Regions from separate parts of the Caballeronia sp. AZ10_KS36 genome, predicted to be linked through region 2. Evidence: predicted binding sites of a transcription regulator. Region 2 holds the regulator's gene; the other holds the start of a gene.
What was found. The regulator LexA, encoded in region 2, represses DNA repair genes until DNA is damaged. The targets are predictions, from matches to a motif close to ACTGTATNNNNATACAGT.
Positions count from the first base shown of each region.

Region 1: the regulator LexA is predicted to act here: its motif matches at 12,921-12,938, upstream of recA (recombinase RecA).

Region 1 covers NZ_JALQDQ010000003.1:6,158-21,532, reverse strand. The annotation lists gene NCR35_RS03700 (DUF2946 family protein) at 1-420, shown strand, start outside; gene NCR35_RS03695 (M48 family metalloprotease) at 425-2,539, opposite strand; gene NCR35_RS03690 (hypothetical protein) at 2,709-3,470, shown strand; gene moaC (cyclic pyranopterin monophosphate synthase MoaC) at 3,498-3,989, shown strand; gene NCR35_RS03680 (PglL family O-oligosaccharyltransferase) at 4,009-5,841, opposite strand; gene NCR35_RS03675 (pilin) at 5,979-6,572, opposite strand; gene NCR35_RS03670 (TerC family protein) at 6,694-7,392, opposite strand; gene sucD (succinate--CoA ligase subunit alpha) at 7,516-8,397, opposite strand; gene sucC (ADP-forming succinate--CoA ligase subunit beta) at 8,497-9,663, opposite strand; gene NCR35_RS03655 (DUF2889 domain-containing protein) at 9,796-10,422, opposite strand; gene recX (recombination regulator RecX) at 10,544-11,728, opposite strand; gene recA (recombinase RecA) at 11,748-12,818, opposite strand; gene NCR35_RS03640 (response regulator transcription factor) at 13,082-13,792, shown strand; gene NCR35_RS03635 (sensor histidine kinase) at 13,805-15,375, shown strand, end outside.
Region 2 covers NZ_JALQDQ010000013.1:211,832-227,206, reverse strand. The annotation lists gene NCR35_RS07770 (2-hydroxy-3-oxopropionate reductase) at 1-654, shown strand, start outside; gene NCR35_RS07765 (asparaginase) at 819-1,832, opposite strand; gene NCR35_RS07760 (CysB family HTH-type transcriptional regulator) at 1,866-2,792, opposite strand; gene NCR35_RS07755 (sulfate/molybdate ABC transporter ATP-binding protein) at 2,832-3,902, opposite strand; gene cysW (sulfate ABC transporter permease subunit CysW) at 3,918-4,820, opposite strand; gene cysT (sulfate ABC transporter permease subunit CysT) at 4,817-5,701, opposite strand; gene NCR35_RS07740 (sulfate ABC transporter substrate-binding protein) at 5,807-6,853, opposite strand; gene lexA (transcriptional repressor LexA) at 7,102-7,770, shown strand; gene NCR35_RS07730 (hypothetical protein) at 7,911-8,246, shown strand; gene NCR35_RS07725 (DUF2939 domain-containing protein) at 8,327-8,908, shown strand; gene NCR35_RS07720 (universal stress protein) at 8,937-9,446, opposite strand; gene nodI (nodulation factor ABC transporter ATP-binding protein NodI) at 9,743-10,696, shown strand; gene NCR35_RS07710 (ABC transporter permease) at 10,702-11,550, shown strand; gene gnd (phosphogluconate dehydrogenase (NAD(+)-dependent, decarboxylating)) at 11,605-12,606, opposite strand; gene tkt (transketolase) at 12,591-14,681, opposite strand; gene NCR35_RS07695 (NADP(H)-dependent aldo-keto reductase) at 15,018-15,375, opposite strand, start outside.

The DNA.
Region 1 (15,375 bases), on a different contig from region 2:
TTCATCAACCGCAATTACGAGCGCGACCCGGACGGCCAGTGGTTTTTTCAAAACGGGCCGCAGCGCGTGTATGTGGAACTGGCCTATACGCCGTGGATCGTGCGTCTTTCCGCGATGGACGGCGCATTGCGGCTGACTGACCACACCGGCGCACCGTTCGAGCCGGCACACGCGTTTCTCGACGACGAAGGCGCCCTGCTCTTTTCCGACGCTGCTACGCCGCCGCGCGTTGCCGCCCTGCACGATCACGATCTCGATCTGTTTTCGAGCCACGCGACGTTCGATGACGCGTCGCGCGGCGGCGTCTTCCATTGGCGCGACGGAGCCGATCTGCCGTTACAGCCTATCGCACGCGCCGACGTCGAGTCGCGCTTCGGTTTCGTCGCCAGTCCGGCTGCGCGCGCGGCATCCAAAGCCTGAAGCGTCAGCTCCTTTTCTCTTCGTCGCGCTCTTCCTTGTAGCGTGCCTCGAAATCGCGCAGCCGCGCGGAAATCGTCGAGAGATCGTAGAAGCTCGCGGTTTTGACATCGCGTGCTTCCTTCAACTGGCGAATGGCGGACGGCCACGCGCCGTCGAGCGCCAGTTTCTCGGCCATCGCCTGATGCTGGCGCAGCGGATCGTTCAAGCCCGCGCTCGCCTGCGCCAAATACAGCCACCAGTCCCCGCGCGCCGGTTCTGCGCGCGTTTCGCGGCGCGCGAGCGTCTGCGCTTCCTCGTAGCGATGCGCGGCCATCAGCGCTTGCAGATGCGCGTCGATCGCCGCGTGCGAGTTCGGCCAGCGCGTCTGAGCGATGTCGGCGAGGCGCACGGCGTCGTCGTAACGGCCCGCTCGACGCGCGATGTCGGCGGCGAGCACGTCGAGGCTCGCGGTGCTGCGGGCGGCTTCGTGGGCGGTCACGCGCACGGGCGGGAGCGCGATGGGGCCGCTTGCCGCGGCAGGCGCGGCGCTCTCGGCGTTGGGCGCGTTCAGCGCACCGTATGCGCTGCTGCTCAGAAGCGAAGACATCGAGACGGCCGGGGCGGAGGGGGCCGCGGGCGCGGGCGTTTGTGGCGTCGAGTGCGGGGCGGCGTTGGTTGTGAACGCGTCGCGAAGGTTGACCGCTTGAGAAGGTGGCACGTCCTCGCCGCGAACAGGAGCACGCGCAGCTTGCATTCCGCCCCGAGCGTTGGCCGCCGAAACGGACGCGTCGCGAACGTTGGCCGCTTGGGAAGGTGGCACTTCGTCGCCACCCGCAGGCGCACGCGAAGCTTCGATTCCGGTGCCAATGCCCGCCGCCGGAGCCGAAGCGCCAAATCGCGACGATGCGGCAAGGCTTTCGCTTTGCGTGCTCGACGCACGCTTTTGCCCCTGTGCGTGGGGCTTGCTTTCGCTGCGCGCGCCCGACGCTGCACTGGCTCCGGAAGCCCGCGGGCTCTTAGCTGGGCCGCCCTCGACCGTCTGCGCCAGTTCGCGCCGCGCCTGCACGGAAGCCGCCGCCGCGCTCGCCTCCTCGCCTTCGAAGAGCCGCCGCGCGTTGGCGAGCGCATCGTTGGCGGCGTCGTAATCGCCCATCAGCGAACGCGCGAGCGCGATGCCGTACCAGTTCGCGGCGGGATTGAGCGCGGTCTGGTCGTCGATTTCGGACTTGAGACGGCTCGCGACCTCGCGATAGTCGCTCGCATAGTTCACCTGAAGCACGCGCGAGCGCGCACGCACGAACGCGTATTCCGGCGACTGCCGCGGCTGCCGGTACGGCACGCGTCGCGCGCGGTCCTCCATGTCGGCGATCCGCTCGGTCGTCAGCGGATGCGTGCGCGCGTAAGCCGGCACGCCGTTATCGGCCATCGACGCGCGGTCGAGCCGCTCGAAGAACGCGGTCATCGCGTAAGGATCGTAGCCGGCGGCCGCGAGCATCTGAAAGCCGACGCGGTCCGCCTCGTGCTCGGCGGCGCGTGAGAAGCGCAGCTGGTTATCGACAGCGAAGGCCTGTCCGCCCATCGCGATGCCCATGCCGAGATCGCCGCTGTGCGTCATGACGCCCGCCAGCAGCCCGGCGAGCATGGCCGCGAGCGCGGCGTACCCGCTCTTTTCCTGCGCGCCGATCATGCGCGCGATGTGGCGCTGGAGCACGTGCCCCATCTCGTGTCCGACGACGGACGCGAGTTCCGATTCCGTCTGCGTCGCCGAGATCAGCCCCGTGTTGACGCCGACGAAGCCGCCCGGCATCGAGAACGCGTTGATCTGCGCATCGCGCACGGCGAAGAGTTCGAAGTCCGGACGATAGCCGCCGAGGTACTGCGTCGCGGCGGCGGCGGAGAGCTTCGATGCGATGGAGTCGAGGTAATCGCGGATCAGCCAGTCATCGAGGTAGTCGGGATCGGCGCGGACTTCGCGCATCATCCGCTCGCCGAGCTTGCGCTCCGCCTGAGGCGAGAGCGTGCCGCCGGAGCCGTCGCCCAGATCCGGCAGTTGCACGGACGACAGCGGCGCGCGCAGGCCCGCCATCGCGCCCGGCCGATTGGCGAAGCGGCTTTCGGCTCCGCCGTAGACGCCGAAGATGCCGTCAGCGACGGTGTTGGGTGGTGTGCTGGCGGTGGAGGTTGTGGGGGGCTGCGAGGTTGCGTTCGCCGCGTTGGTTGCATTCCCGGCATTCGGCCGGTTCGTCGCGTTTGTTGGGTAGGTTGCGTTTGTTGCGTTCGCGCGGCTTTCCCCATTTGTTCCATTTGCCGTGGCTGCCGTGGTCACTGCGTTCGCCACGCTTGCTCGGGCCGTTGCGTTCGTCGTGTTCGTCGTGTTCGTCGCGTTGGTCGCGGTTGTCGCCTTGGTCGCAGTGGCTGTATTGATCGCGTTGGTCGTGGTGGTCGCGTTGGTCGTGGTTGTCGCGCTCGTCGCGGTTGTCGCTGCTCTACTGGTGGCAAAGCTTGCCGCCTTGACCGAGGTCGTCGATGTCGTCGCGGCTGTCCCGTTGGCCGCGTTGATTGCGTTCGCCGCTTTTCCACCGTTGGCCGCGCTCGTCGCGTTCATCCCGATCGCGTTGGTCGTGGTTGTCGCGCTCGTCGCGGTTGTCGCTGCTCCACTGGTGGCAAAGCTTGCCGCCTTGACCGAGGTCGTCGATGTTGTCGCGGCTGTCCCGTTGGCCGCGTTGATTGCGTTCGCGGCTTTTCCACCGTTGGCCGCGCTCGTCGCGTTCGTCCCGGTCGTCCCGGTCGCGAGATTCGTCCCGTTCATCGCCTTCGCCGCGCTCGCCTCATTCCCCCCACGACCCGCGCTCGCGCCGGCCTGCGCCGCAGCGAACGGCGGCATGGCGAGACTGAGGCACAAGGCGAACACGAGCCCGCGGCTCGGACGATTCAAGAGCATGGCGCGAAGCCGGAGCGTCGCCGGCGGTCAGCGTGAGGACGGAAACGCGCTTATCGTATCAAGTGTTGCGCGGGCGGCGGTACGTATGGACACGGCTTCGCGCCGATTTCGCCGCGGACCCCGCTGGTAAGATAAGCGCCCACTGCAAGGAGACGCTATGTCCGGACTCACACATTTCGATGCCGCCGGCGAGGCGCACATGGTTGATGTCGGCGGCAAGAACGAGACGCGGCGCATCGCGGTGGCGCGCGGCTCCATCGTCATGCGCGACGACACGCTCGCGCTGATCCGCGAAGGACGCGCGAAAAAGGGCGATGTGCTCGGCGTCGCGCGCATCGCCGCCATCCAGGGCGCGAAGCGCACCGCCGATCTGATCCCGCTGTGTCATCCGCTTGCCCTGACGCGCGTGGCCGTCGAGTTTTCCGTCGATGACGCGCTGCCCGGCGTGCATTGCGAAGTGCGCGTCGAGACCGTGGGGCGCACGGGCGTCGAGATGGAGGCGCTCACCGCCGTGCAAGTCGGCCTGCTGACCATCTACGACATGTGCAAGGCCGTGGATCGCGGCATGACCATCACGAACGTGCGCGTGATGGAAAAGCATGGCGGGAAGTCGGGCGACTGGGTGGCGGACTCGCAGCCATCCGCCTGAACCGCGCCCGAGCCGGCGCTTATTCGTCGGCGTCGTCGTCCGTGGGGGAATCGGTGCCCTCCGGCGACCCATACCGCTTGACCAGATCCGCCTTGAAACCCGCCAACGGTGCACCGATTTCATCGACGGTCCGATACACCGACGCGAGCTGCGTCGGCCAGTCATGGAGTTGCGTCGCGAAGATTTGCAGACGCGCCATCGTATCCATTGCCTCACTACGCTGACCCGCGAGCGCCTGCAACACCGCGTAACGGCGCAACACCGTCTCGCCGGGCAGCAACGCGATGGCCTGCCGATGCGCCGCCAGCTTCGCTTCGATGTCCTGCGCGTTCATCGGCAGCAGCGTCGCCGCGCCATACTCGCCCCACGCGCCGAACAGGAACGACGGATCGTCGCGATACTGCTCCGCGGGCCGCGAGCCGTAGTACAGCACCTCGGCGCGGTTGTAGTCGCGCATCGTCGGATAGAGCGCGATCAGACCCGCCGCGACGAGAAAGACATAGACGCCATACGACACCGGCCGCGCCACGAGCCGCAACGGCCGCGTCTCCAGAAGACCGATCACGAGCATCGCGGGCATCAGAAAGAACATGTACTGCTGCGGATATTCGACGAGCGCGTGCATCATCAGCACGCCCAGCAGCGAGAGCGCAAACACGCGCGCTGGCGTGTGCGGCGCCCGCAGCACGCGAATCAGCCACAAGACGATGCCCGCCACCAGCACCGCCACACCGAGCAGCCCGGTCTTCGCCAACAGGTCGATGAAGATATCGTGCGCGTTGTTCGCAATCTCGACGCCGCCGAGCTCGCGCACCATGTCGAACTGGTAACGCGGAAACTCGCCCCAGCCGACGCCGAGCAGCGGATGCGTCTTGAACATCGTCCAGCCGTACTTCCACAACGCGAGACGCGGCGCGATCTGATTGGCGTCCTGCATGCGCTCCGCCGCCGACTGCGCGAGGTCTAGTTGATAGCGCACGTTCACCCAGCGCACCACGGCATTGACCGCCACGAACAGCACGGCAAGCACGAACGGCACGACCCAAGCGCGGACGTCACGCGCCTCGCGTCCATCGCGCTCTTTGCTTCCGATCGGGCCGTCGAGGTCGTCGGCCGCGCCGGGGCGTCGGCGAATGAAGGCCATCCAGAATCCGGCGACGACGATCACCGCCGTTTGCAGCCACGGTCCGCGCGACACGGTGAGCGCAAGCCCGAACGAAAGCACCGCCGACACCACGAGCCAGATCACCACCGGCATGCGGCGCGTCTGCACAAGATACATCGCCCCTGCCAGGCCGAACGCGATGACGGTCGCGAGATGGTTCGCCTGCGCCATGTTGCCAAAGAGCCGCCGTTCCGTCGCGACGTTGTAAGCCACGACGAACGGCGCGAACCGGGCTTCCATGTGGAACAACTGCACGGTTTGGCAGAACACCGCGAAGAGGCCGCCCGCCAGCAACGCGGCAGCGCCGATGCGCAACGCCTTCTCCGACAACCCCGCGCGCACCAGCCCGAACCCCGTATGCACGGCCACGAACGATGCGAGCAGATAGGCGCCGCCGAGCCAGTTCATCGAAGGCTGCGCGACCGGCAGCAGCACCGTCTGCGCCACCAGCACGATGCCGAACGCGAGCGGCATCAGCGCCACCACCGGCGACGCGAACGGCACGCGCGGCTCCGAAACGCGCACGAGTATGGCGACTGTGGCTCCGAGCGCGAGATACAAGGCCAACGCGCTGTATTCGGCGTAGAACGTCGGGATCGGATACGTGTGGTTGACGACGCCGAACGGAATCGTCAACGCAAGACACAGAACGGCAAAGCAAAGGTAGCGCGCGAATTGGGAAGGCATGAGGGGCTGGGAACGTCGGGAACCGGCGCACTATACAAAACTTTGCGTCCGCTGTGCGCCGCGCACCTGCAAATGCTACGAAATCCACCGGTTCCCGCGCGGCGCTCATGCCTTCTTCTTCACCGCGTGCGATTCGCTCAGGCGCGGCACTCGGGCGGCGCAAGATTGGCCGGCAGGGTCGCGGCTTGCGTGGGCGCAGGTCCCGCGCCCGGCGCAGGCAGCGACGAAGCCGCTTTGCCTGCCGCGAAGCATTCCCACGTGATCGTGCCCGCCTGCACCGAGCCGCGCGTCAGCGCGACGCGGGCCGTCGGCGTCTCGGCGTTATCGGGCGCGGAAGGCACGAGCACGAGCGTATTCGATCCGGCCGGCGCGACGCGCGTCGTATAGGCGATCGTGATCTGCCCGCTGTCGCTGTCGACGTGGATGGACTCGATGTTGCGCGTGCCCGGCGGCGACGCATACGCGCTCGCCAGATCCGCGCCGCTCGCGGCGTTCTCGGCCACCGCGAGCCGCGCCGATGCCGCGAGCGACATGCCCTCGCCCACGCGGCTACGCGACAGATAGTCCTGATACGCGGGAATCGCGTAAGCCGCGACCACGCCGACGATCGCCAGCACGATCATCAACTCGATCAGCGTAAAACCGCGCGCGCCGGCCTGCGCGCCTTTCAGCCATGCACCGAAGCCGTCGCCCTCGCGCGACGCCTTTACATCCAAAGCCATGCTCGTCATTGCCACTCCCTGAAAGACACGAAGCGTCGGCCGCGACATGCGAACCGAACGCTTCGATGGTAGGGAGAGCGCGACGGCCGCGACAGTCGGCCATTCGGCTAACGCCCGCGTACGTGGGGAGTCAGCCTGTGCTCGCGAGCGCGCGGCGCTTCATCAGCCAGCCCGCCGCGATCACGAGCGCTGCGCCCGCGAGGCGCGCGGCATACCCCGCCGCTTCGGTGTTGAGCGCGGGCCAGCGGTCGATGAACGGATCGTCGATGATGAGTCCGCCCGCGATCCATCCAAGCAAGCCCGCGCCGAGCAGCACGACGATCGGGAAGCGGTCGAGCAGCTTCAGCACCAGCGTGCTCCCCCACACGATCAGCGGAATGCTCACGACGAGCCCAAAAATGACGAGCACGAAGCGGTGCTGCGGGTCCGCGGTCTCGGCCGCACCCGCAATCGCGATTACGTTGTCGAGACTCATCACCGCGTCGGCGACGATGATCGTCTTGACGGCCGCCCAGAGCTTGTCCGACGAACCGATGTCGGGCTCGTCGTGGCCGGGTTGCAGGAGCTTCATGCCGATCCACAGAAGCAGCAAGCCCCCAAGGAATTTGAGGAACGGGATATCGAGCAGAAAGACCGCGAACGCGATCAGCACGACGCGCAAAACTATAGCGCCGAGTGTGCCGAGCACGATGCCGCGCGTGCGCTGCGTGGCGGGAAGATCGCGGCACGCGAGCGCGATCACGACGGCGTTGTCGCCCCCGAGCAGAATGTCGATGACGATGATTTGCAGAACCGCGCCCCAATGGAGCGTCGAGAAAAATTCGAGCATGGGCAGAACGAGCTGTGACCGGAAACAAAAAAGCGAGGAAGCCAACGCTCCCTCGCTTTTTATTCGCCTTAACGAAAGGATTCAGTAAGAGTACCAAACCCTCGCGTTACGCGCCCGACTGCCTTAGATCACCGACTTCAGCAGGCGGCCCATCTCGGACGGGTTCTTCGTGACCTTGATGCCGCACGCGTCCATGATTTCGAGCTTGGCGTCCGCCGTGTCCGCGCCGCCCGAGATCAGCGCGCCAGCGTGGCCCATGCGCTTGCCCGGAGGCGCCGTCACGCCCGCGATGAAGCCGACGACCGGCTTCTTCATGTTGTCCTTGATCCAGTAAGCGGCGTTCGCTTCGTCCGGACCGCCGATCTCGCCGATCATGATGACGGCGTCCGTTTCCGGATCGTCGTTGAACATCTTCATCACGTCGATGTGCTTGAGACCGTTGATCGGATCGCCGCCGATGCCGACCGCCGACGACTGGCCGAGGCCGAGCGCCGTCAGTTGGCCGACCGCTTCGTACGTCAGCGTGCCCGAACGCGACACCACGCCGATGCGGCCCTTGCGGTGAATGTGGCCCGGCATGATGCCGATCTTCAGTTCGTCCGGCGTGATGGTGCCGGGGCAGTTCGGTCCGAGCAGCAGCGTCTTGCGATTTTCGCGGCGCATGCGGTCCTTGATTTCGAGCATGTCGCGAACCGGAATGCCTTCCGTGATGCAGATGGCGAGATCGAGATCGGCCTCGACGGCTTCCCAGATCGCGGCGGCTGCGCCCGCGGGCGGCACGTAGATGACCGAAACGGTCGCGCCGGTTTCGGCCTTTGCTTCCTTGACGGACGCGTAGATGGGAATGCCTTCGAAGTCTTCGCCGGCCTTCTTCGGGTTCACGCCCGCAACGTACGCTTCACGGCCGTTCGCGTATTCGCGGCACGCGCGCGTGTGGAACTGGCCGGTCTTGCCGGTGATGCCCTGCGTGATGACCTTCGTGTCTTTGTTGATCAGAATCGACATGTAGTGACCTCTGTTCGTTTGGCGTCGCCAAAGCAGTTGCCTTGCGCCGCCATTCGTATCTGGTGGAACGCTCTCTTAGGCTCGGTAAGCGAAGCGCGCTTACTTGCCTTCGGCAGCCGCGACGACCTTCTGCGCGGCTTCTTCCATGCTGTCGGCCGAAATGATCGGCAGTCCCGACTCCGCCAGCATTTTCTTGCCGAGGTCTTCGTTGGTGCCCTTCATGCGCACGACGAGCGGCACCTTCAGGTCCACGGCCTTCGATGCCGCGATCACGCCTTCCGCGATCACGTCGCAGCGCATGATGCCGCCGAAGATGTTGACGAGAATGGCCTTCAGGTTCGGGTTCTTCAGCATCAGCTTGAAGGCTTCCGTGACCTTTTCGGTCGTCGCGCCGCCGCCGACGTCGAGGAAGTTCGCCGGTTCGCCGCCGAACAGCTTGATGGTGTCCATCGTCGCCATCGCGAGACCCGCGCCGTTCACGAGACAGCCGATGTTGCCGTCGAGCGAGATATACGCGAGGTCGAACTTCGACGCTTCGACTTCAGCCGGATCTTCTTCGTCCAGATCGCGATACGCGACGATTTCCGGGTGACGGAAGAGCGCGTTCGAATCGAAGTTGAACTTGGCGTCGAGCGCGATCACCTTGCCGTCGCCGGTCACGATCAGCGGGTTGATTTCGGCGAGCGATGCGTCGGTTTCGTAGAACGCCTTGTACAGGCCCTGCAGGATCGCGCGTGCTTGCGGGATCGATGCGTCCGGAATGCCGATCTTGCGCGCGAGGTCGTCCGCGTCCTTGTCTTGCAGGCCGGTCGACGGCTCGACGGCGAACTTGTGCAGCAGTTCGGGCGTCTTTTCCGCGACTTCCTCGATGTCCATGCCGCCTTCGCTCGACGCCATCACGACGATCTTCTGCGAAACGCGGTCCAGCACGAGGCCGACGTACAGTTCCTTCTTGATGTCCGCGCCTTCTTCGATCAGGAGGCGGTTGACCTTCTGGCCTTCCGGACCGGTCTGGTGCGTGACGAGCTGCATGCCGAGGATCTGATTCGCGTACTCGCGAACCTGCTCGATCGACTTCGCGACCTTCACGCCGCCGCCCTTGCCACGGCCGCCCGCGTGAATCTGCGCCTTGACGACCCAGACCGGGCCGCCCAGCTCTTCCGCGGCCTTGACCGCATCATCCACCGAGAACACGGGTTTGCCGCGCGGGACCGCGACGCCGAATTTCCGCAGGATTTCCTTACCCTGGTACTCGTGAATCTTCATGCGTGATTCCTTCAGTCTGAGAGTTGGAGTGAACTTCTTCGATTTCGAATTGCTTGAACCGCTGATTGTTTGATTCTTGTCCGGTTGCCGGGGGCGTTCCGCGTCGCGCACGAGAGCGTGTCTGCGAGCGTGTCAGGTGTCCGGCCTTTCGCGTTCCGCCTCGCGACGATCTTCCGCCCGCGATGGCTCATGGCCGAACCAGCGCGGATAGTATTCGCGCACGGCGGGGCCGTCGAAGCGCAGCGCGTGGCAGCGGCCGAGCTGGAACGGCGGCTGGACGGACGTCGACTCCGGTCCGCCTTGCGCGAATGGACTGCCGCTCTCGATGGACCAGACTTCGCCGGAGAACGCCTGGATGGCCGCGGTCGGCAACACGGCGCACAGCTCGGTGAGATGCGTGCAACCTGCCGTTCCGCGCAGGCGCGCGCCGGCTTCGCGACGGAAATTCTTGAGCAGATTGAGTCCGATGAGCGCCCGATACGCCGAATTCGACTCGGCGCACAACGCCGCATAAGGCGCCCACTCGGAGGACGCCTCGGCGTCGACGATGGTGAGCTTGCGGTCGATGGTGATGCGCAGCCAGAGTTCATGGATCGGCAGGCCTTGCGGCCGGACGCCCGCCGCGAGCGGAAAGTCGCGGGGCTTGTCATCGGTTAGACAGGCTTCGATGTCCCACAGGCCGTCGTCCCGCTCGAACGCTTCCAGCCGAATCGCGCGACGATGGCGCAACTGTCGGGAAACGGGCGGAGAAAGAGGCATGGGACCAAAGCCGGAACGGGGAAACCGTTGAATTTTAGCATAGCGAGTATTTGGGGCCGTGCATGCGCCTGATGATTGGCGGATGCCGGCGCACGGCGCGTCGCGAGGGGCGCGAGGTACGTCACTCGTCGCTTGGCTCGTCGATCCAGTCTTCGTCGCCGCCCTTCAGTATTTTTCCGATGGTGCTGGCCGAAAAACCGCGCGCTGCAAGAAAGCGGGCTTGTTTTGCACCCTCGGCGGGTGTCTCGGGCACGACGCCGTATTTCTTCTCCCACACGGCCTGGGCGCGGGCGGTTTCGGTTTGCGCGAGCTTGTCCGCCGTTTCGCCGATCAACGACTCGCCCACCGCGTGCCGCTTCAGTTCGTTGATGATCCGGCTGCCGCCCATGCGCGGCGCCCGCCGATGAACGACGCTCTCCACAAAACGCTCGTTGGACAGCCAGCCGTCGCGTTCCAGGCTGTCGAGCGTGTTTTCGAGCGAGTCGGCTTCTTGCACGTACGGACGCAGTTTGCGCGACAGCTCCGCGCGGCTGTATTCGCGGCGCGAGAGGTAGGCCAATGCGCGGCCTTTCAGTGAGCGTTGAGGCCGTCTTGGGTTGTTCGCGTCCGGTGCCTTGCGCGGTCGTTCGGTCGAGCGGCTGTAGGTCGGGTCGGATGGTGGTTCGGGCGCGCACTGCTCGAATGGCTCGAACGGATCGGCGTCTTCGAAGGGATTCGAGAAAGGATCGGCGCTGTCGTCCGGTAAGCGCGCTTCATTCGACGGCTTGGGCGGCGCGTCGAATTTTTGGACCGGTTGCGTCGTAGCCTGAGCGAGAAGCGAACGTGCCTGCGCGAGACGCGCGGCGCGGTCGGAGTCTTGCGCCGGCAATGCCGGATGTGCGGCGCGTGGGGGCTCACCTGAACCGCGTTCGCGTTTAGCGCGGGCGGTCTTTAGCGATTTTCCGGCTGAGCGAGGCGAGTCGGCTGGCCCGAGTGCTTCCGGTGCTGCTGAACGCTCGTGTTCGTTCGGCCGTTCTTCGGCCGCTTCAGAAACACCACGCGCCGACGCGAATGGCTTCGCGCCAGCGCGTGACGTCGTACTCCGGGTCGACCAGCGCGATTTGCTCGATGCCGCGCGCCGGTCGCTACTGCGCTCGTACTGGTCGGTGCCATCGGCATGATCGGCGGACTCACCGACGCTGCGCGCAGACGACTCGCACGCAGCATCGTCGCCCGACTCACCGGCGCCGGCGCCGTCAGACCGGCTCGCACGGCCCCGCCGAAATTCGGCGCTGCCAGCCTTCGATCCGAACCGGCGCTTGAACATCGACCGTGCGGCGCGACGCTTATTCGTCGTCCGCTACTGCTGCGCCCGCGGCGACGCCATCTGCCAGCGCCGCCACACCCAGCGATTCGCGGATCTTGTTCTCGATCTCGCGCGCGATGTCCGGGTTCTCGCGCAGGAATTCCCGCGCGTTGTCCTTGCCCTGACCGATGCGATCGCCGTTATAGCTGTACCACGCGCCCGCCTTGTCGACGAGCTTGGCCTGCACCCCGAGGTCGATGATTTCGCCCTGACGCGAAATGCCTTCGCCGTACAGAATGTCGAAGATAGCTTCGCGGAACGGCGGCGACACCTTGTTCTTCACCACCTTGACGCGCGTTTCGTTGCCGATCACTTCGTCGTTCTTCTTGATGGACCCGATACGGCGAATGTCCAGACGCACCGACGAATAGAACTTCAGCGCGTTGCCGCCCGTGGTGGTTTCCGGGTTGCCGAACATCACGCCGATCTTCATGCGGATCTGGTTGATGAAGATAACGAGGCAGTTCGTGCGCTTGATGGTGCCGGTGAGCTTGCGCAGCGCCTGCGACATCAGGCGAGCTTGCAGACCCGGCAGCGAGTCGCCCATTTCGCCTTCGATTTCCGCCTTCGGCACGAGCGCCGCGACGGAGTCGATCACGATCATGTCGATGGAACCCGAGCGCACCAGTGCGTCCGCGATTTCCAGCGCCTGCTCGCCCGTGTCCGGCTGAGAGATCAGCAGTTCCTGCACGTTCACGCCGAGCTTTTGCGCGTATTGCACGTCGAGCGCGTGTTCCGCGTCGATGAATGCCGCCGTGCCGCCGATCTTCTGCATTTCGGCGATCACCTGCAGGGTGAGCGTGGTCTTACCCGACGATTCCGGACCGTAGATCTCGACGACGCGGCCGCGCGGCAGGCCGCCCACGCCGAGCGCGATATCCAGTCCGAGCGAGCCGGTGGACACGACCTGAATGTCTTCGACCGCCTCGCCCGCGCCGAGCCGCATGATCGACCCTTTGCCGAATTGCTTTTCGATCTGCGAGAGCGCGGCAGCGAGGGCCTTGCTCTTTTCCGCAGTCATGCCAGCCGGGCCTTTCTTGCTTTCTTCCATGAATCGTCCTTTGCTATGATGAACGGCGTCTGAGGCTTGTGCGTACGGGCTCTTGATGCGGATTCCGCATACTTTCACCCCGCTTTTCGCACAGATGCAGACACTGTATAAAAAAACAGTAGTTTTTGCAAGCCCGATTGCGGCGGCGTGGCTTTTTTCCACGTCGCCCGAACCGCGCAAAAACCGCACACCACCCTGGAGACCGCCGCGCCGGGCGAAATGCGGTGCCGGCAATGCGCAACCGCGCATCAGGCGCACAGACGATGCGAATCCTCATTGCCGAAGACGACAGCATACTCGCGGACGGCCTCGTCCGATCACTCCGCCAATCGGGATACGCCGTCGACCATGTGAAGCATGGCGTCGAGGCGGACACCGCGCTGACGCTTCAACCGTTCGACCTCTTGATCCTCGATCTCGGGCTGCCGCTCATGCCCGGTCTCGAAGTGCTGCGCCGGCTGCGCGCGCGCAATTCGCAGATGCCCGTGCTGATCCTGACCGCCGCCGACAGCGTCGATGAGCGCGTGAAGGGCCTCGATCTCGGCGCGGACGACTATATGGCGAAGCCCTTCGCGCTCAACGAACTGGAGGCGCGCGTGCGCGCGCTCACGCGGCGCGGCGCGGGCGGCGGGCCGACGGTCGTCAAGCACGGTTCGCTGTCGTTCGATCAGGTGGGACGCATCGCGCATATCGGCGATCAGGTGATCGACTTGTCGGCGCGCGAGTTGGGCGTGCTCGAAGTGCTGCTGCAGCGGACCGGGCGGCTGGTGTCGAAGGAACAGCTCGTCAATCACCTGTGCGAATGGGGCGAAGAAGTCAGCAACAACGCGATCGAGGTCTACGTCCACCGGCTGCGCAAGAAGATCGAGCCGAGCGGCGCGCGCATCATCACCGTGCGCGGGCTCGGCTACACGCTCGAAAAAGCGTCGAACGGCGCGTCGGCAAGCGCGCCGATGCCGCCGAGCCATCACTAAGCCGGGCCACGCATGGCCTCGCCCGTTTCCAGCGAACGCGCAGACGAGCCGCCGCGCACGCCTTCTACATCTAACGCAGCCACCGCCGACTCCGACGCGCTGCGCGACGCGCGCTACGCCAATCCCTTCGCCCCGCCGGACGAGCTGGAGCCGGACAGCGCGACGCATCCGCGTTCCCTCTTCGGCGAAATTCTCGACTGGATGCTCGCGCCGCTTCTGCTGCTCTGGCCGATGAGCATCGCGGTGACCTATCTGGTCGCGAAGTCGATTGCGAACGGGCCGTTCGACCGCGCGCTCGAAGCGGATGCCTATGTCATCGCGCGTCAGATTCAGCCGGTCAACGGCGTCGCGGAACTCCGGCTGCCCGACGCGACGCGCGATTTCCTGCGCGCGGACAACGTCGACAGTGTGTTCTTTCAGGTGCTGGGCACGCGTGGCGAACTGGTCGGCGGCGACCGCGACATGCCCTTGCCGCACGAAGACGACCGGCCGCAGCCGGGCATCGTGGAGTTTCGGGACGACGTGCTGCGCGGCAACGATATTCGCGTCGCCTATACGACCGTGGACCTTCCCGCACTCGACGCCCCGAATGCGCAGCCGGTGCTCGTGCAAGTGGCCGAGACGCTCGACAAGCGAAGCCAGCTCGCCAACGACATCATCAAGGGCGTGATTCTGCCGCAGTTCGTGATCTTGCCGCTCGCCATCGTGCTCGTCTGGTTCGGGCTGTCGCGCGGACTCGCGCCGCTGCATGCGCTGCAATCGAATATCCGCGCTCGCCGCCCCGACGATCTCTCGCCGCTCGAAGCGGGCCGCGCGCCGCCGGAAATCGCGCCGCTCGTCGCGTCGTTCAACGATCTGCTCACGCGGCTCGAACAGAACATGGAGTTCCAGAAGCGCTTCATCGCCGATGCTGCGCATCAGATGAAAACGCCGCTCGCCGGCCTGCGCATGCAGGCAGAACTGGCGCTGCGGCAGGACGTGTCGAACGAAGTGCAGCGTTCGCTCGAACAGATCGCGACGAGTTCGGAACACGCCGCGCGGCTCGTCACGCAACTGCTCGCACTGGCCCGCGCCGAGAATCGCGCGAACGGGCAGATCTTCTCGCACGTCGAGTTGACGGACCTCGCGCGCCTCGCCGTGCGCGACTGGGTGCAGGCCGCGCTCGCCAAGCGCATGGACATCGGGTACGAGGAGCCGCCGTATCCGGTCGAAGTGGAAGGCAACGCGGTGATGTTGCGCGAGATGCTCTCCAATCTGATCGACAACGCGATCCGCTACACGCCGACCGGCGGGCGCATCACGGTGCGCGTGCGGGCCGACGAGACGAATCTCGATCTCGTGCATCTCGAAGTGGAAGACACCGGCCTCGGCATTCCGCCGGCCGAGCGCGAGCGCGTGGTGGAGCGGTTCTATCGCATTCTCGGCCGCGAAGGCGATGGAAGCGGCCTCGGACTCGCCATCGTCAAGGAGATCGCGACGATCCACGGCGGCACGCTCGCCATCGAGGACCACGTCTATCAGGAAGCGCCGAGGCTTGCCGGGACGCTGGTACGCGTCAGCTTGCAGCGGGTTTATCCTGCCCG
Region 2 (15,375 bases):
GGCAAGCTCGTGATCGACATGAGCTCGATCAACCCGCTCGATACGCAGGAGTTCGCGAAGAAGATCAACGCGCTCGGCTGCGATTACCTCGATGCGCCCGTGTCCGGCGGCGAAGTCGGCGCGCGCGAAGCGACGCTCACGATCATGGTGGGCGGCCCGGAGAAGTCGTTCAACATCGCGAAGCCGCTCTTCGAACTGATGGGCAAGAACATCTCGCTCATCGGCGACAACGGCGCGGGTCAGACCTGCAAGGTGGCCAACCAGATCATCGTCGCGCTGAACATCGAAGCGGTCGCCGAGGCATTGCTTTTCGCATCGCGTTCGGGCGCCGATCCGGAACGCGTGCGCAAGGCGCTGATGGGCGGCTTCGCATCGTCGCGCATTCTCGAAGTGCACGGCGAGCGCATGACGAAGCGCACGTTCAATCCCGGCTTCAGGATCGAACTGCATCAGAAGGACCTGAACGTCGCGCTCGACGGCGCGCGCAAGATGGGCCTCGCGCTGCCTCACACGGCGAGCGCACAGCAGTTGTTCAGCGTATGTGCAGCCAATGGCGGCAAAGCGTGGGATCACTCGGCGCTCGTGCGCGCGCTCGAGATCATGTCGAACTTCCAGGTGGCGGAAGAACCGCAGCAAGCGAAGGCTGCTGCGTAGGCTCGCGCCTGAACCGTGGGGCGTCCCGCGTATGGGCACGCGGGACAAATGCCGCTCTGGGCTGAGGGCGGCAAGTGGGGTCCGAGAGCGGCATCCGGCGGCGCGCCGGGTTAGCCTTGGTCGGTCAGACGGTTCGCCGTCGGGTGTCCGCGTCGGATTCGCGTTCAGTAAGTATCGAAGAGGCGTTGCAGCGCCGCGGCGTCTTTCACGCCGGCCGATAGCGCCAGCATCAACAGCACACGCGCCTTGTATGGATTCAGCGTTCCCGCGCTGACCGTGCCGAGCGCATCGTCGCTAGCCGCGCCGTTTCGCATTACGTGTCCCGAACCGACGCGCGATGCCCGCACGACGGCGACGCCCGCCTTCACCGCATCGCTTAGGGCTTCTGTGATGCTCTCGTGCATCGAACCATTGCCCGTCCCCGCGACGACGATTCCCTTCACGCCCGCCGCGACGAGCGCATCCACCGCGACGCCCGAAACGCCCGCATAGCTCGCGATTATTTCGACCATCGGCCAGTTCTCGGCCACGGCGAATTCGCTTGCCGTCGTATGCGGCTTCGTCACCGTACGCTGGAATTCCACGCGGCCGTCCTGCACGAAACCGAGCACGCCGGTTTCGGGCGAGCGAAAGGCATCGACGGCATACGTGCTCGTCTTCGTCACATCGCGGGCGCTGTGGATCTGGTTATTGAACGCGACAAGCACGCCCTGCCCTGCGGCATGCTTCGAAGCTGCGACCGTGACCGCGTTGAGCAGATTGAGCGGGCCATCGGCGGATAGCGCGGTCGATGGCCGCATCGCCGCGGTCAGCACGACAGGCTTCGTGGTCTTCACGGTCAAGTGCAGCAGATACGCCGTTTCTTCGAGCGTGTCCGTGCCATGCGTGATGACGATGCCGTCGATGTCGTCCTGCGCGGCGAGTTCGTTGATGCGCGCGGCGAGCGTCGTCCAGAGCGCCAGGCTCATGTCCTTGCTGTCGATGCCCGCGATCTGTTCGGCATGAATTCGCGCGACGGAGGCGAGCGCAGGCACGGCGTCGAGCAGCTTGTCGACGCCGACGACGCCCGCCTTATAACCGGCCGTGGACGCAGCATCGCCGGCCTGTCCGGCGATCGTGCCACCCGTTGCAAGGACGGCGATGCGAGGGGGAATGCGAGGGAGAGTCTGTGTGTTCATGCCGGCGATTGTAAATCAGCCGGCATGTGTGTTTCAGGCCGCTTCGCGCAGTTGCGCGGCGATCTGCGCTTCGTCGAGCTGCGGCGCGAACATTTCGATCAGCCGGTACGCATACGCGCGCAGGAACGCGCCCTTGCGCAAGCCCACGCGCGTGGTGCTGGCTTCGAACAGGTGCTGCGTATCGAGCGCGACGAGTTCGGTATCGCGCTTGGCGTCATAGGCCATCGCCGCGACAATGCCGATGCCCATGCCGAGTTCCACATACGTCTTGATCACGTCCGCGTCGATGGCGGTGAGCACGATGTCGGGCATCGCGCCCGCGCTCGCGAACGCCTGGTCGACGTGTGAACGCCCCGTGAAATCCTGATCGTAGGTGACGATCGGATATTCCGCGATCTGCTCCAGCGTGATGTCTTTACGCCCGACGAGCGGATGGTCCTTCGGCACCACCACCGTGTGATGCCACGAATAGCACGGAAACGTGACGATGTCGGGATAGCGGTCCAGTGCCTCGGTCGAGATGCCGATATCCGCCTCGCCGTTCACGATCATCTGCGCGATCTGTTGCGGACTGCCCTGCCGCAGCGCCAGATGCACCTTAGGAAATACTTCGGTGAACTGACGGATTACTTTTGGCAGCGCGTAACGGGCCTGCGTGTGCGTCGTGGCGACCACGAGATGCCCGTTGTCCTGATCCGCGAACTGGCGCGCCACGCGCCGCAGGTTCTCCGCATCGAGCAACATGCGCTCAATCAGCTGATGCACCTGCTTGCCCGGTTCGGTCAGCCCCGTGAGCCGCTTGCCGCGCCGGATGAAGATATCGACGCCCAGTTCGTCTTCGAGATCCTTGATCTGCTTGGACACGCCCGACTGCGACGTGTACAGCACGTTTGCTACTTCCGTCAGATTCATGTTCTGACGCACGGCCTCGCGCACGAAGCGCAGTTGCTGGAAGTTCATGGTTCGCCTCTCTTGTCTTGCTGCCGTTTTATGGATGTCTCATTGCGCCGGAAAGACGCGCAGCGCGCGCGGCACGGCGCGCACGCCATCGCCGATATCGAGCTTCAGCGAGCGCCATGCTTCCCGGTCCAGTTCCGCTTCGAGCACGCCGCCCGCGTCGCCTTCCAGTTCCACACGTACCGAGCCGCCGAGCGTCACCACGCGCCGCACGCCGACCACGATACCGTCGCGATGCGCGAGACCCGCGGCATCGTCGGCGCGGTACAGCGCGAGGTCGTGCGGCCGCACATAGGCGAGCGCGCGGCCGCTGAAGTGTGCTTGTGCGGCGATGGCTTGCGCCGCGCCATCCGCGACGAAGCCGCCCGCATCGACATGACCCTGAAGGCGATTGGCCGCGCCGAGGAATTCATACACGAACGATGTTTGCGGATGATCGTACACATCCTGCGGGCTGCCGACCTGCTCGACGCGGCCATGATTCATCACGACGATGCGATCCGCCACTTCGAGCGCTTCCTCCTGATCGTGCGTGACGAAGAGCGTGGAGATATGCAGATCGTCGTGCAGGCGGCGCAGCCAGCTTCGCAGTTCCTTGCGCACCTTCGCATCGAGCGCGCCGAACGGCTCGTCGAGCAACAGCACTTTCGGTTCGACAGCGAGTGCCCGTGCAAGCGCGATACGTTGCCGCTGCCCGCCCGAAAGCTCCGAAGGAAACCGCTGCGCGAGCCAGTCCAGTTGCACGAGCTTGAGCAATTCGTGCACTTTCTCGCGGATCACGGCTTCCGACGGACGCTCGCGGCGCGGCTTCACGCGCAGACCGAACGCCACGTTTTCGAACACCGTCATGTGCCGGAACAGCGCGTAATGCTGGAAGACGAAGCCCACTTGCCGGTCGCGCGCGCCCACTTGCGCGACGTCTTCGCCATTGAGCAGGACCTGACCGGCATCGGCATATTCGAGGCCCGCGATCACGCGCAGCAGCGTGGTCTTGCCGCATCCGGACGGCCCGAGCAGCGCGACGAGTTCGCCCGCCGGAAAGTCGAGCGTGACGTTGTCGAGCGCGGTGAAATCGCCGAAGCGCTTTTGCAGATTGCGAACGATGATGCTCATGATGTGTCCTTTGCCTTAGTTCTTGGCGCCTGCATCGGCGAGCGATTGCGACATGCGGCGTTCCGCGACGAGCTTGAGTCCGAGCGTCACGAGCGCAAGCAGCGCGAGCAGCGAGGCGACGGCGAACGCGGCCGAGAAGTTGTATTCGTTATAGAGGATCTCGACGTGCAGCGGCATGGTGTCGGTCTGTCCGCGAATGTGGCCCGATACCACCGATACCGCGCCGAACTCGCCCATTGCGCGTGCATTGCAGAGAATCACGCCATACAGCAGGCCCCACTTCACGTTCGGCAGCGTCACGCGGCGAAAGATCTGCCAGCCCGAAGCGCCCAGCACATGCGCGGCTTCTTCCTCGTCGTTGCCTTGCGCCTGCATCAGCGGAATCAATTCACGCGCGACGAACGGGAACGTCACGAAGATCGTCGCCAGCACGATGCCCGGCACCGCGAAGATGATCTGAACGTCGTGCGCCGCGAGCCACGGACCGAACCAGCCTTGCGCGCCGAACATCAGCACGTAGATGAGGCCGGAGATCACGGGGGAAACCGAGAACGGCAAGTCGATGAGCGTGGTCAAGAGCGCCTTGCCGCGAAAGTCGAACTTCGCGATCGCCCACGATGCCGCGAGGCCGAACACGACGTTGAGCGGCACGGCAATCGCCGCCGTCGTCAACGTGAGCTTGATGGCGGACCATGCGTCCGGGTCTTTCAGCGACTCGAAGTAATAGTCGATGCCCTTCGCGAACGCTTGCGCGAACACCGCGACGAGCGGCACCACGAGAAAGAGCGCGAGGAACAGGAGCGCGATGCCGGTGAGCAGCCAGCGCACCGCGCGCGGTTCCGTGACGGGATCGAGCGTGCGCGCATCACGCGGCGCAGCGGTGTTCATCGCGATGGCTTTGGTGTCAGATGTGCTCATGCGTGGCTCCCTTGCACCGATACCGCGTGCGCAGGAACAGCGCCCGTGCGGCTCGTGCGCCGTTGCAGGAACCATTGCAGCGTGTTGATGAGGAGCAGCATCAGGAACGACACGCACAGCATGACGACGGCGAGCGCAGTGGCGCCCGCATAGTCGTATTGTTCGAGCTTCGTGATGATGAGAAGCGACGTGATTTCCGACTTCATCGGCACATTGCCCGCGATGAAAATCACCGAGCCGTATTCGCCGAGTGCGCGCGCGAACGCCAGCGCAAAGCCGGTCAGAAGCGCCGGAAAGAGCGACGGCAGCACGACGCGGCGAAACGTCAGCCAGCGCGTCGCGCCGAGGCACGCGGCGGCTTCTTCCTGCTCGCGTTCGAAGTCTTCCAGCACCGGCTGCACCGTGCGCACGACGAACGGCAAGCCGATGAACGTCAGCGCCACCAGCACGCCGAGCGGCGTGAACGCGACCTTGATGCCGAGCGGCGCGAGATACTGCCCGATCCAGCCGTTGCCCGCATACACGGCCGCGAGCGAGATGCCCGCCACAGAAGTCGGCAGCGCGAACGGCAAATCGACGATGGCGTCCACGATGCGCTTCATCGGAAACGTGTAGCGCACGAGCACCCACGCGACGAGAAAGCCGAACACCGCGTTGATGAGCGCCCCGCCGAGCGCCGCGCCGAAGGTCAGCCGGTACGACGCCAGCACCCGCGGCGATGTCACCGCGCGGACGAACTGCGCCCAGTCGAGCGTCGCCGTCTTCGCGAACGTGGCGGCGAGGGGTATCAACACCACGAGGCTCAGATACGCGAGCGTGATGCCGAGCGTCAGGCCGAAGCCCGGTAGCGCGCTCGGCTTGCGCAAAGTGAAAGTCGTCATCCTTGCTTTCGTCCTGTTCCAGTGCGCCGGGGAGCGCGTGTCATCGAATGCTTGTGTGACCGGCGGCGTCATGGCGCGCCGCTTCGGTTTGCTTACGTTTTGCGCTTATTGCGGTTGATAGATCGAGTCGAACACGCCGCCATCGGCGAAATGCGTCTTCTGCGCCTTGGTCCAGCCGCCGAACGTGTCGTCGATGGTGTAGAGCTTGATCTTCGGGAACTGCTTCGTGAGGTCGGCCGGCACCTTGTCCGAGCGCGAACGATAGAAGTTGCGCGCGGCGATCTGCTGGCCTTCGTCGCTATACAGATACTTTAGATACGCCTCGGCGAGCTTGCGCGTGCCGTGCTTGTCGACGACCTTGTCCACCACCGCGACCGGCGGCTCGGCCAGAATGCTCACCGAAGGCACCACGATCTCGAACTTGTCCGGACCGAATTCCTTCAGCGACAAAAACGCCTCGTTTTCCCACGCGATCAGCACGTCGCCCTGGCCGCGCTGCACGAAGCTCGTCGTAGCGCCGCGCGCGCCGGAGTCGAGCACGCCCGCGTTCTTGTACAGCTTCGCGACGAAGTCCTTCGCGGTTTGCTCATTGCCGCCCGGCTTGTGCTGCGCGTAGGCCCACGCGGCGAGATAGTTCCAGCGCGCCCCGCCCGATGTTTTCGGGTTCGGCGTGACGATGGAGACGCCCGGCTTCGTGAGGTCGTCCCAGTCCTTGATGTGCTTCGGGTTGCCCTTGCGCACGAGGAACACGATCGTCGACGTGTACGGCGAGGCGTTATCCGGCAGGCGCTTCTGCCAGTCGGCGGCCACGAGCCCCTTGCCCGCGAGCGCGTCGATGTCGTAGGCGAGCGCGAGCGTGACGACGTCCGCCTGCAGGCCGTCGATGACCGCTCGCGCCTGTCCGCCCGAACCGCCGTGCGACTGCTTGAACGTGACGGTCTCGCCGGTTTCGGCCTTCCACTTCTTGGCGAATGCCTGATTGAAGTCCTGATACAGCTCGCGCGTCGGGTCGTACGACACATTCAGAAACGACGTCTGCGCGTGTGCTTGCGTGCTCATCGCCACAATCGCGCCGATGCCCGCCGCCGTCAGCGCAAGCGCCGTCAACGCTTTGCGTGCTTTGGTCCCCAATCCCGCTTTCGTGCTTTGCATTCCCCGTTCTCCGTCTTATCCAATTGACGGAATCAGTCTATCGGCGGGCCTATATGAACAGAAATAATCGTTTTTCAGTCTTTTATATCCAAAGCTGCTAAAGCCTGAGGCGCGCGCTCATGTGGCGTGGCACGTCGGCCCGTGTTGCGGTTTCGCGCGGAACTTAAAGTAATGCTTGAAAAGCGCGGAATACTGTATAAAAATACAGTCATCTGTTGATCCATACAGTGCACGAGAGGCCCGAGCCAGTGACCAGAACCTCAAAACTTACCGCGCGTCAGCAGCAGGTCTTCGAACTGCTCCAGCGCGCAATCGAGCGCACCGGCTTTCCGCCGACGCGCGCGGAGATTGCCGCTGAGCTGGGCTTTAGCTCCGCGAACTCTGCGGAAGAGCATCTGCGGGCACTGGCGCGCAAGGGCGTCATCGAACTGGCGGCGGGTTCGTCGCGCGGCATCCGGCTGATTGGCGACGCAGGCCGTTCAGAAGACGCCCCGCACCAGTTCACGTTGCCGCACGCGAGCATCATGCAGCTCTCGCTGCCGCTCGTGGGCCGTGTCGCAGCGGGCAGTCCCATCCTCGCGCAGGAGCATATTTCGCAGCATTACGCGTGCGATCCCGCGCTGTTCTCGAGCAAGCCCGACTACCTGTTGAAAGTGCGCGGCTTGTCGATGCGCGACGCCGGCATTCTGGATGGCGACCTGCTCGCCGTTCAAAAACGCACCGAGGCGAAGGACGGACAAATCGTCGTTGCGCGGCTCGGCGACGACGTCACGGTGAAGCGTTGGAAGCGACGTCCGGACGGCGTCGAACTCATCGCGGAGAACCCGGACTACGAGAACATTTTCGTACGGTCCGGCAGCGGAGACTTCGCGCTGGAAGGCATCGCAGTGGGCCTGATCCGCTCGGGCGAATTCTAGTCAGCGGCGGCAGCGCGCTTTCAAGCGTCGCTGAGCGCCTTTTCACGCCACGCACGACGCGGCGCGTTTCGAGTACATCAAGCACGGACGGCAGCCGCTCGCGGCATGCCGGGGTGCGTCCTATCGTCTGGAGAGTCATGATGGAACGTTTTGCCCGTTTGCTGCCCTTTCGCCGGTTCGGCCGTCTGCGTCATCTACGTGCGTTGATTCCTTGCGGCGCCGCTGCGCCTTCGCGAGCCGAAGCTGCGCCGGATCTCTTCGATTCCATGCCCGCGCTGCCGTCTCGCCAGCCTGCGTTCGCGCGCGTGTCGCTGACGCAGACGGTCCACGCGGAGCCGCCGCGGAGTGCTCCCGTGCGCGTCTATCGAAGCGAGTCGCGGCTGATCCTGGTCGGCAAGATCAGCGAAGTGTCGCGCATGATCGACCGCTGCATCGACGAAGAGCGCGCCGGTCTCACGGGCGGAACGGTGGCGTGAACTGGCGGCGGGTCGGGGAATTTGTCGTGCGTCGGCGTGGTCCATTCTGCATTGACCTTTGCTGAAGGCTTGACCGTCGCATGTCCCGCACCGCTCGTTTGGTTGTCGCCACGCTCGCCGCCGTATTGCTCGTGGCGGCGCTTGGCTTCGTCTACGCGTCGCCGTATATCGTGCTGGACCGCGTCAAGCGCGCCGCCGACGCGCGAGACGCCCAAACGGTCAACGACTACGTCGATTTCCCCGCGTTGCGCGCGAGCTTGAAGGATCAGATCGCCGCGCTGCTCACGCGGCGCATCGACGTGCAGAAGAGCGGCAACCCGCTCGCGATCATCGGCGCGATGATCGGCGCGGCGCTGGTCGGCCCGCTCGTGGATTCGTATGCGACGCCGGACGGAGTCGCCGCCATCCTGAACGGCATACCGCCGCGCGGCAATCCCGGCGAACGTCCGCCTGCGGCGGGCCGAGCCGATGCAAATGCGTCCGCGCCGGCGAGTGCGTCCAATCCGGCTCCGCAACCGCCGCAAACGACGGCCGGCTATCGCGGCATCAACACGTTCGTCGTGACGTACCAGCACGGCGCAGGCGATGCTCGTTATTCCGCCATCTTTCACCGCAGCGGGCTGGTGTCGTGGAAGCTCGTTGCTGTCGACCTCAACGGCTGACGCGCCTTCGCAATCCGTCGTCGAAAGCTCACGCGCCCGCTTCGGCCTTCGCCGGCTTCGCGGCATACGCAGCGGCATCTTCCGCTTCTGCCGATTCGCCTGCCTGACAGACGGCAACCAGAATGCTGCACGACACGCGATCGAGCAAAGGCGTGTTCCCCGCGCCCATCCACCAACGAGCGAGACCGCTCCGGCAGCGGTGCCCGACGACGACGAGATCGACCTTGAGGCTGTCGGCCAGCGCGGCGATTTCGTCGATCGGATGGCCAAACGCGAAGTGCCCCTGCGCTGACAAGCCGCGCTCGCGCAGCCACTCGACGCCTTCCTGCAGAATATCGCGCGCCGCTTCTTCGAAGCGCCCGCAGGCCATATCGGTCAGCAATCCGGCGCTCTGCGCAATGCTCGACCGCATGTCGACCACCGCGAGCACATGCGTTTCCGCGTTGAGGTCGAGCGCGAGATTCGCGCCCTGGCGCAGCGCCTTGCGGCCCTCTCTGGAACCGTCGTAGCACAGCAGAATCTTTCTGTAGCTTGTCATGATGCCTCCCTGCCGCAGCGCAGATTGACTGCGGCGTAACTTCATGATCCTGTGCAGCGCCAGACGTGGCAACGATGGAAAACGCTAACTTCACGCAATAGCGCGCCGCACCCGCGCAACGTTGGACTCATGACTAGCTGGCCGCGTGCCAGATTGCGTCGAAGCCCGTCGCACAAGGCTTCGCGGCTTTCGGCATGCTCGCACGACTCGCCCGGCGCACCGCTTCTGCCCGCGCAAGCGCCGCGCCGGTGCATTCGATTACACTAGCTCGCTGACCTTTCCCCGGCAGGAAACGCATGACACAGCGCACCACGCGCGAGCACGCGCCCGAATCGGCCGACGCGCCCGCCATCGAATTCAGCGAAGTCATCAAAAGCTACGGCGCGAAGAACGTCGTCGACGGCCTGTCGTTCGACGTGCGCCCCGGCGAATGCTTCGGCCTGCTCGGTCCGAACGGCGCGGGCAAGACGACGACGCTCAGGATGCTGCTCGGCATGACGTCGCCCGATCACGGAAACATTCGGCTCGTCGGCGAACCGGTGCCGTCGCGCGCGCGTTTCGCCCGCGAACGCGTCGGCGTCGTGCCGCAGTTCGACAATCTCGATCCCGACTTCAGCGTACGCGAGAACCTCGTCGTCTTCGGCCGCTACTTCGGCATCGCGGGCGCGCGCATGGACGCGCTCGTGCCGTCGCTGCTCGAGTTCGCGCGGCTCGAAAACAAGGCCGATGCGCGCGTCGGCGAATTGTCCGGCGGCATGAAGCGGCGGCTGACCTTGGCGCGCGCTCTGGTCAACGATCCCGACGTGCTGATCATGGACGAACCGACCACCGGTCTCGACCCGCAGGCGCGCCATTTGATCTGGGAGCGTCTGCGCTCGCTGCTCGCGCGCGGCAAGACCATGCTGCTCACGACGCATTTCATGGAGGAAGCCGAGCGCCTGTGCGACCGCGTCTGCGTGATCGAGGAAGGCCGGAAGATTGCCGAGGGCCGTCCGCGCGACCTGATCGCGTCGGTGATCGGCTCGGACGTGATCGAGATTTACGGCCCCGACCCGCAGGCGCTGGCCGCCGAACTGCAACCGCTCGTCGAGCGCATGGAAGTGAGCGGCGAGACGCTTTTTTGCTACGTCGACGACCCGCAAGCCGTGCACGCGCGCGTCAAGGGGCGCGAGGGCGTGCGTTATCTGCATCGACCGGCGAATCTGGAAGACGTTTTCTTGCGGCTGACCGGCCGCGAAATGGTGGATTAATCGCGATGGAAACCTTCGATCAGCCGCGCGTCGCAAGCAAAAAGCCCAGCGAGACGCACCCGCGCGACGCCGCGCCGCTCACCAACGCGCTGCCCGCGAACGCGACGCACTGGATGTCGGTCTGGCGGCGCAATTACCTCGTCTGGAAGAAGCTCGCGGTCGCCTCGATGATCGGCAACCTCGCCGACCCGATGATCTATCTGTTCGGCCTCGGGCTCGGTCTCGGGCTGATGGTCGGCCACGTCGAGGGCGTGTCGTATATCGCGTTTCTCGCCGCGGGCACGGTGGCCTCCAGCGTGATGATGTCCGCGAGCTTCGAAGCGATGTACTCCGGCTTCTCCCGCATGCATGTGCAGCGCACGTGGGAAGCGATCATGCACACGCCGCTCACGCTCGGCGATATCGTGCTTGGCGAAGTCGTGTGGGCCGCAAGCAAGTCGGTGCTCTCGGGCGTCGCGATCATGCTGGTCGCGGGCGCGCTCGGCTACGCCAGTTTTCCGTCGATGCTGCTCGCGCTGCCCGTCATCGTGTTGACCGGGCTGGCGTTCGCGAGCACCGCGATGATCGTCACCGCCATCGCGCCGAGCTACGACTTCTTCATGTTCTATCAGACGCTCGCGCTCACGCCGATGCTCCTGCTCTCCGGCGTCTTCTTTCCGGTCGCGCAACTGCCCGCGCTCGCGCAGCATGTGACGCAGGCGCTGCCGCTCGTACACGCCGTCGAACTGATCCGCCCCGCGATGCTCGGCCGCCCGCTCGACGGTTTCGCGCTGCACGCGGGCGTGCTGGCCGCTTATGCCGTGCTGCCGTTCTTCATCTGCGCGTGGCTGTTCCGCCGTCGCATGATGAAATGAAAAACGGCGATGGACCGTCGCGGTTCATCGCCGTCTAACCGGACGCTCAGCGCGTCACTTCGCCGGAAACTCCTTGTGGCCGCCGAAGCCGAAGCGCATCGCGGACAGCATGCGCTCGGGGAACAGATCGGCGTCGCGCGAGCGGAAGCGCGTGTACAGCGCCGCCGAGAGCACTTGCGCGGGCACGGCTTCCTCGATGGCCGCCTCGATCGTCCAGCGCCCTTCGCCGCTGTCCGCCACGATGGTCGAGAAGTGTTCGAGTCCGCCGTCGCTCGCGAGCGCGCCCGCCGTCAGGTCCAGCAGCCACGACGACACGACGCTGCCGCGCCGCCACACTTCCGCGATATCCGCGAGGTCGAGCGAATAGCGCTCGTTCTCGGGAAGGTCCGTCGATTCCTTGTGCTTCAGAATGTGGAAGCCTTCCGCATACGCCTGCATCAGCCCGTACTCGATGCCGTTGTGCACCATCTTCACGAAGTGCCCCGACCCGACCGGCCCGCAATACATGTAGCCGTTCTCGACGCGCGGATCGCGTCCTTCGCGCCCCGGCGTCGCGGGAATGTCGCCGCGTCCCGGCGCGAGCGTCGCGAAGATCGGATCGAGCCGGCGCACGACGGCCTCGTCGCCGCCGATCATCATGCAGTAGCCGCGCTCCAGTCCCCAGATGCCGCCCGAGGTGCCGACATCGACATAATGCACGCCCTGCTCCCTCAACTGCGCGGCGCGCCGAATGTCGTCCTTGTAGAAGCTGTTGCCGCCGTCGATCACCACATCGTCCGCTTGCAGGATTTTATGCAAATCCGAAAGCGTGTCTTCGGTGATCTTGCCGGCAGGCAGCATCAGCCAGATGACGCGCGGCGCGGCCAGCTTCGCCACGAGATCGCCCAGGTCCTTCGAGCCGGTCGCGCCTTCGCTCGCGAGCGCGTCGGTGGCTTGCGGATTGTGGTCGTAGACGACGCAATCGTGTCCGTCGCGCATCAGGCGGCGGCCGATGTTGCCGCCCATGCGCCCTAGCCCTACGATGCCGATCTGCATGTCGATCACTCCCCGGCCGATTTGACGCGCTCGATCTGCTTCTTCGCCGCTTCGTAGACGCCTTCGAGCGTGAAGCCGAACTTCGTCTTCAGCGCCTTCAGCGGCGCCGACGCGCCGAACGTGTGCATCACGATGGTCGCGCCGAAGCGCCCCACGTAGCGGTCCCAGCCGAGCGTCGCGGCCTGCTCGACGGCCACGCGCGCATGCACGTCGGGCGGCAGCACCGAGTCCTTGTACGCGTCGTCCTGCTTTTCGAAGATGTCCCACGACGGCATGGACACGACGCGCGCCGCGATCCCCTCGCTCGTGAGCTTCTCCCATGCCTCGACGCACAACGACACTTCGCTGCCGGTCGCGAGCAGCAGCACTTCCGGCTTCTTGCCGCCTTCGGCATCCGCGAGCACGTAAGCTCCGCGCCGCACGCCTTCAGCCGACCCGAACTTGGTGCGGTCGAACGTCGGCAGCGGCTGACGCGTGACGACGATGCACGAGGGCTCCTTCGAGAACGACAGCGCCACGCGCCACGCCTCGCTCACTTCGTTCGCATCGGCCGGACGCAGCGTGCAGAGTCCCGGCACGCCGCGCAGCGAAGCCAGCTGCTCGATCGGCTGATGCGTCGGGCCGTCCTCGCCCACGCCGATGGAATCGTGCGTGAACACGTAGATCACCGGCACTTCCATGATCGCGGAGAGCCGGATCGGCGGCTTCATGTAGTCGCTGAAAATCAGGAACGTGGACGCGAACGGCCGCATGTTCGAGAGCGCGAGGCCGTTGGCAACCGAGCCCATGCCGTGCTCGCGAATGCCGAAGTGCAGATTGCGCCCGGCGTAGTTGTCATGCTCGAAGCTGCCCGCGCCTTCGAACTTGAGATTCGTCTTCGTCGATGGCGCAAGGTCCGCCGCGCCGCCGATCATCCACGGAATGCGCTTCGCGATGGCGTTGAGCACCTTGCCCGACGATTCGCGCGTCGCCATGCCCTTCGCGTCCGCCTCGAACGTCGGAATGTCGGCGTCCCAGTCGTCGGGGAGCTTCGATTCCAGCATCTGCCACAGCTGTTTCGCCAGATCCGGGTCCTGCTTCTCGTAGTCGTCGAAGCGTTGCTTCCACTCCGCATGCGCCGCCTTGCCGCGCGCGCCCATGCCTTCGGCGAAGTGCTGCATGACGCCATCGGGGACGAGGAACTGCGCGTCTTCCGGCCAGCCGTAGAACTTCTTCGCGAGCTTGATTTCCTCGTCGCCGAGCGCCTCGCCGTGGGCCGCCGCCGTGTCCTGCTTGTTCGGCGCGCCCCAGCCGATGATGCTCTTCACGACGATCAGCGTCGGCTTGTCGGTCGACGCCTTGGCTTCCTTGAGCGCGGCTTCGAGCGCGTTGGCGTCGTTGGCGTCGTCGACGTGCAGCGTGTTCCAGTTGTAGCCGCGAAAGCGCGATTCCACGTCGTCGCTGTATGCGAGGTCGGTGTGGCCTTCGATCGTCACGCGGTTGCTGTCGTAGATCCAGATGAGGTTGGACAGCTTCAGATGCCCGGCGATCGACGCCGCCTCGTGCGAGATGCCTTCCATCATGTCGCCGTCGCCGCACAGCGCGTACACGCGGTAATCGAAGAGCGGCGCGCCCGACTTGTTGAAGTGCGCCTCCTTCCAGCGCGCGGCCATCGCCATGCCGACGCTGTTGCCCAAGCCCTGGCCGAGCGGCCCGGTCGTGGTCTCGACGCCGGTGGTCATGCGAAATTCAGGGTGGCCGGGCGTCTTGCTGTCGAGCTGGCGGAACTGCTTGATATCGTCGAGCGACACGGCCGGCTTGCCGGTCGGCTTGCCGCTTTCGTCCACTTCCTTGACGCCCGCGAGGTGCAGCAGCGAATACAGCAGCATCGACGCGTGCCCGACCGACAGCACGAAGCGGTCGCGGTTCGGCCAGAGCGGCGCGTCGGGGTCGTAGCGCAAATGGTATTGCCAGAGGTGGAACGCGACGGGGGCAAGCGCCATCGGTGTGCCGGGGTGGCCGGAATTGGCCTTCTGCACGGCGTCCATCGACAGCGTGCGGATCGTGTCGATCGTGAGGCGATCCAGATCTTGGGACTGCGGCGTTGCTTGAGACATGAGCGACGACTCCTTTCGCGAAGAGCGCGCTGAGGCACGACGGGCGCCTCAGCGGCAACCAGGACCATCGAGCAAGCGCAGTGCCTTGCTACAGGCACCGCGCCCGGGTGTGAGCGGCCGCGCGCAGCCGTTTGATGCTGGCGCGGCGGCTTTCGGCAGGACGCGAACGCGCTACGTTCAGATGCGCATTCGGTGTTTCAGCCGGGCGACGCGATGCAACGAAGGCGCATCGCCCGGATAATGCATGCGGCTTCTGAGCCGCGAAAGCGCCGGAACGTCAATGCTGACACATTCGCGGCGCGGCGGCCCGAATCATGTCATGAGTCATAACACGACTCAGGGCGCTGGGTTCGGCTGGCGCTCGTGCAGCGCTTCGATCTCGGCCAGAATCTCGTCGGACAGTTCGATTTCCACGCTCGCGATATTCTCCTGCAACTGCGCCATCGACGTCGCGCCGATGAGCGTGCTCGTCGTGAAAGGCCGCGTGTTGACGAACGCGAGCGCGAGCTGCGTCGGGTTCAGACCGTGGCGCTTCGCCAGTTCGACGTAAGACGACGTCGCGGCGATCGCTTGCGGCTTGCTGTAACGCTGGAAGCGCTCGAAGAGCGTGATGCGCGCGCCGGCCGGACGCGCCCCGCCCTCGTACTTGCCCGAGAGCCAGCCGAACGCGAGCGGCGAGTACGCGAGCAGACCG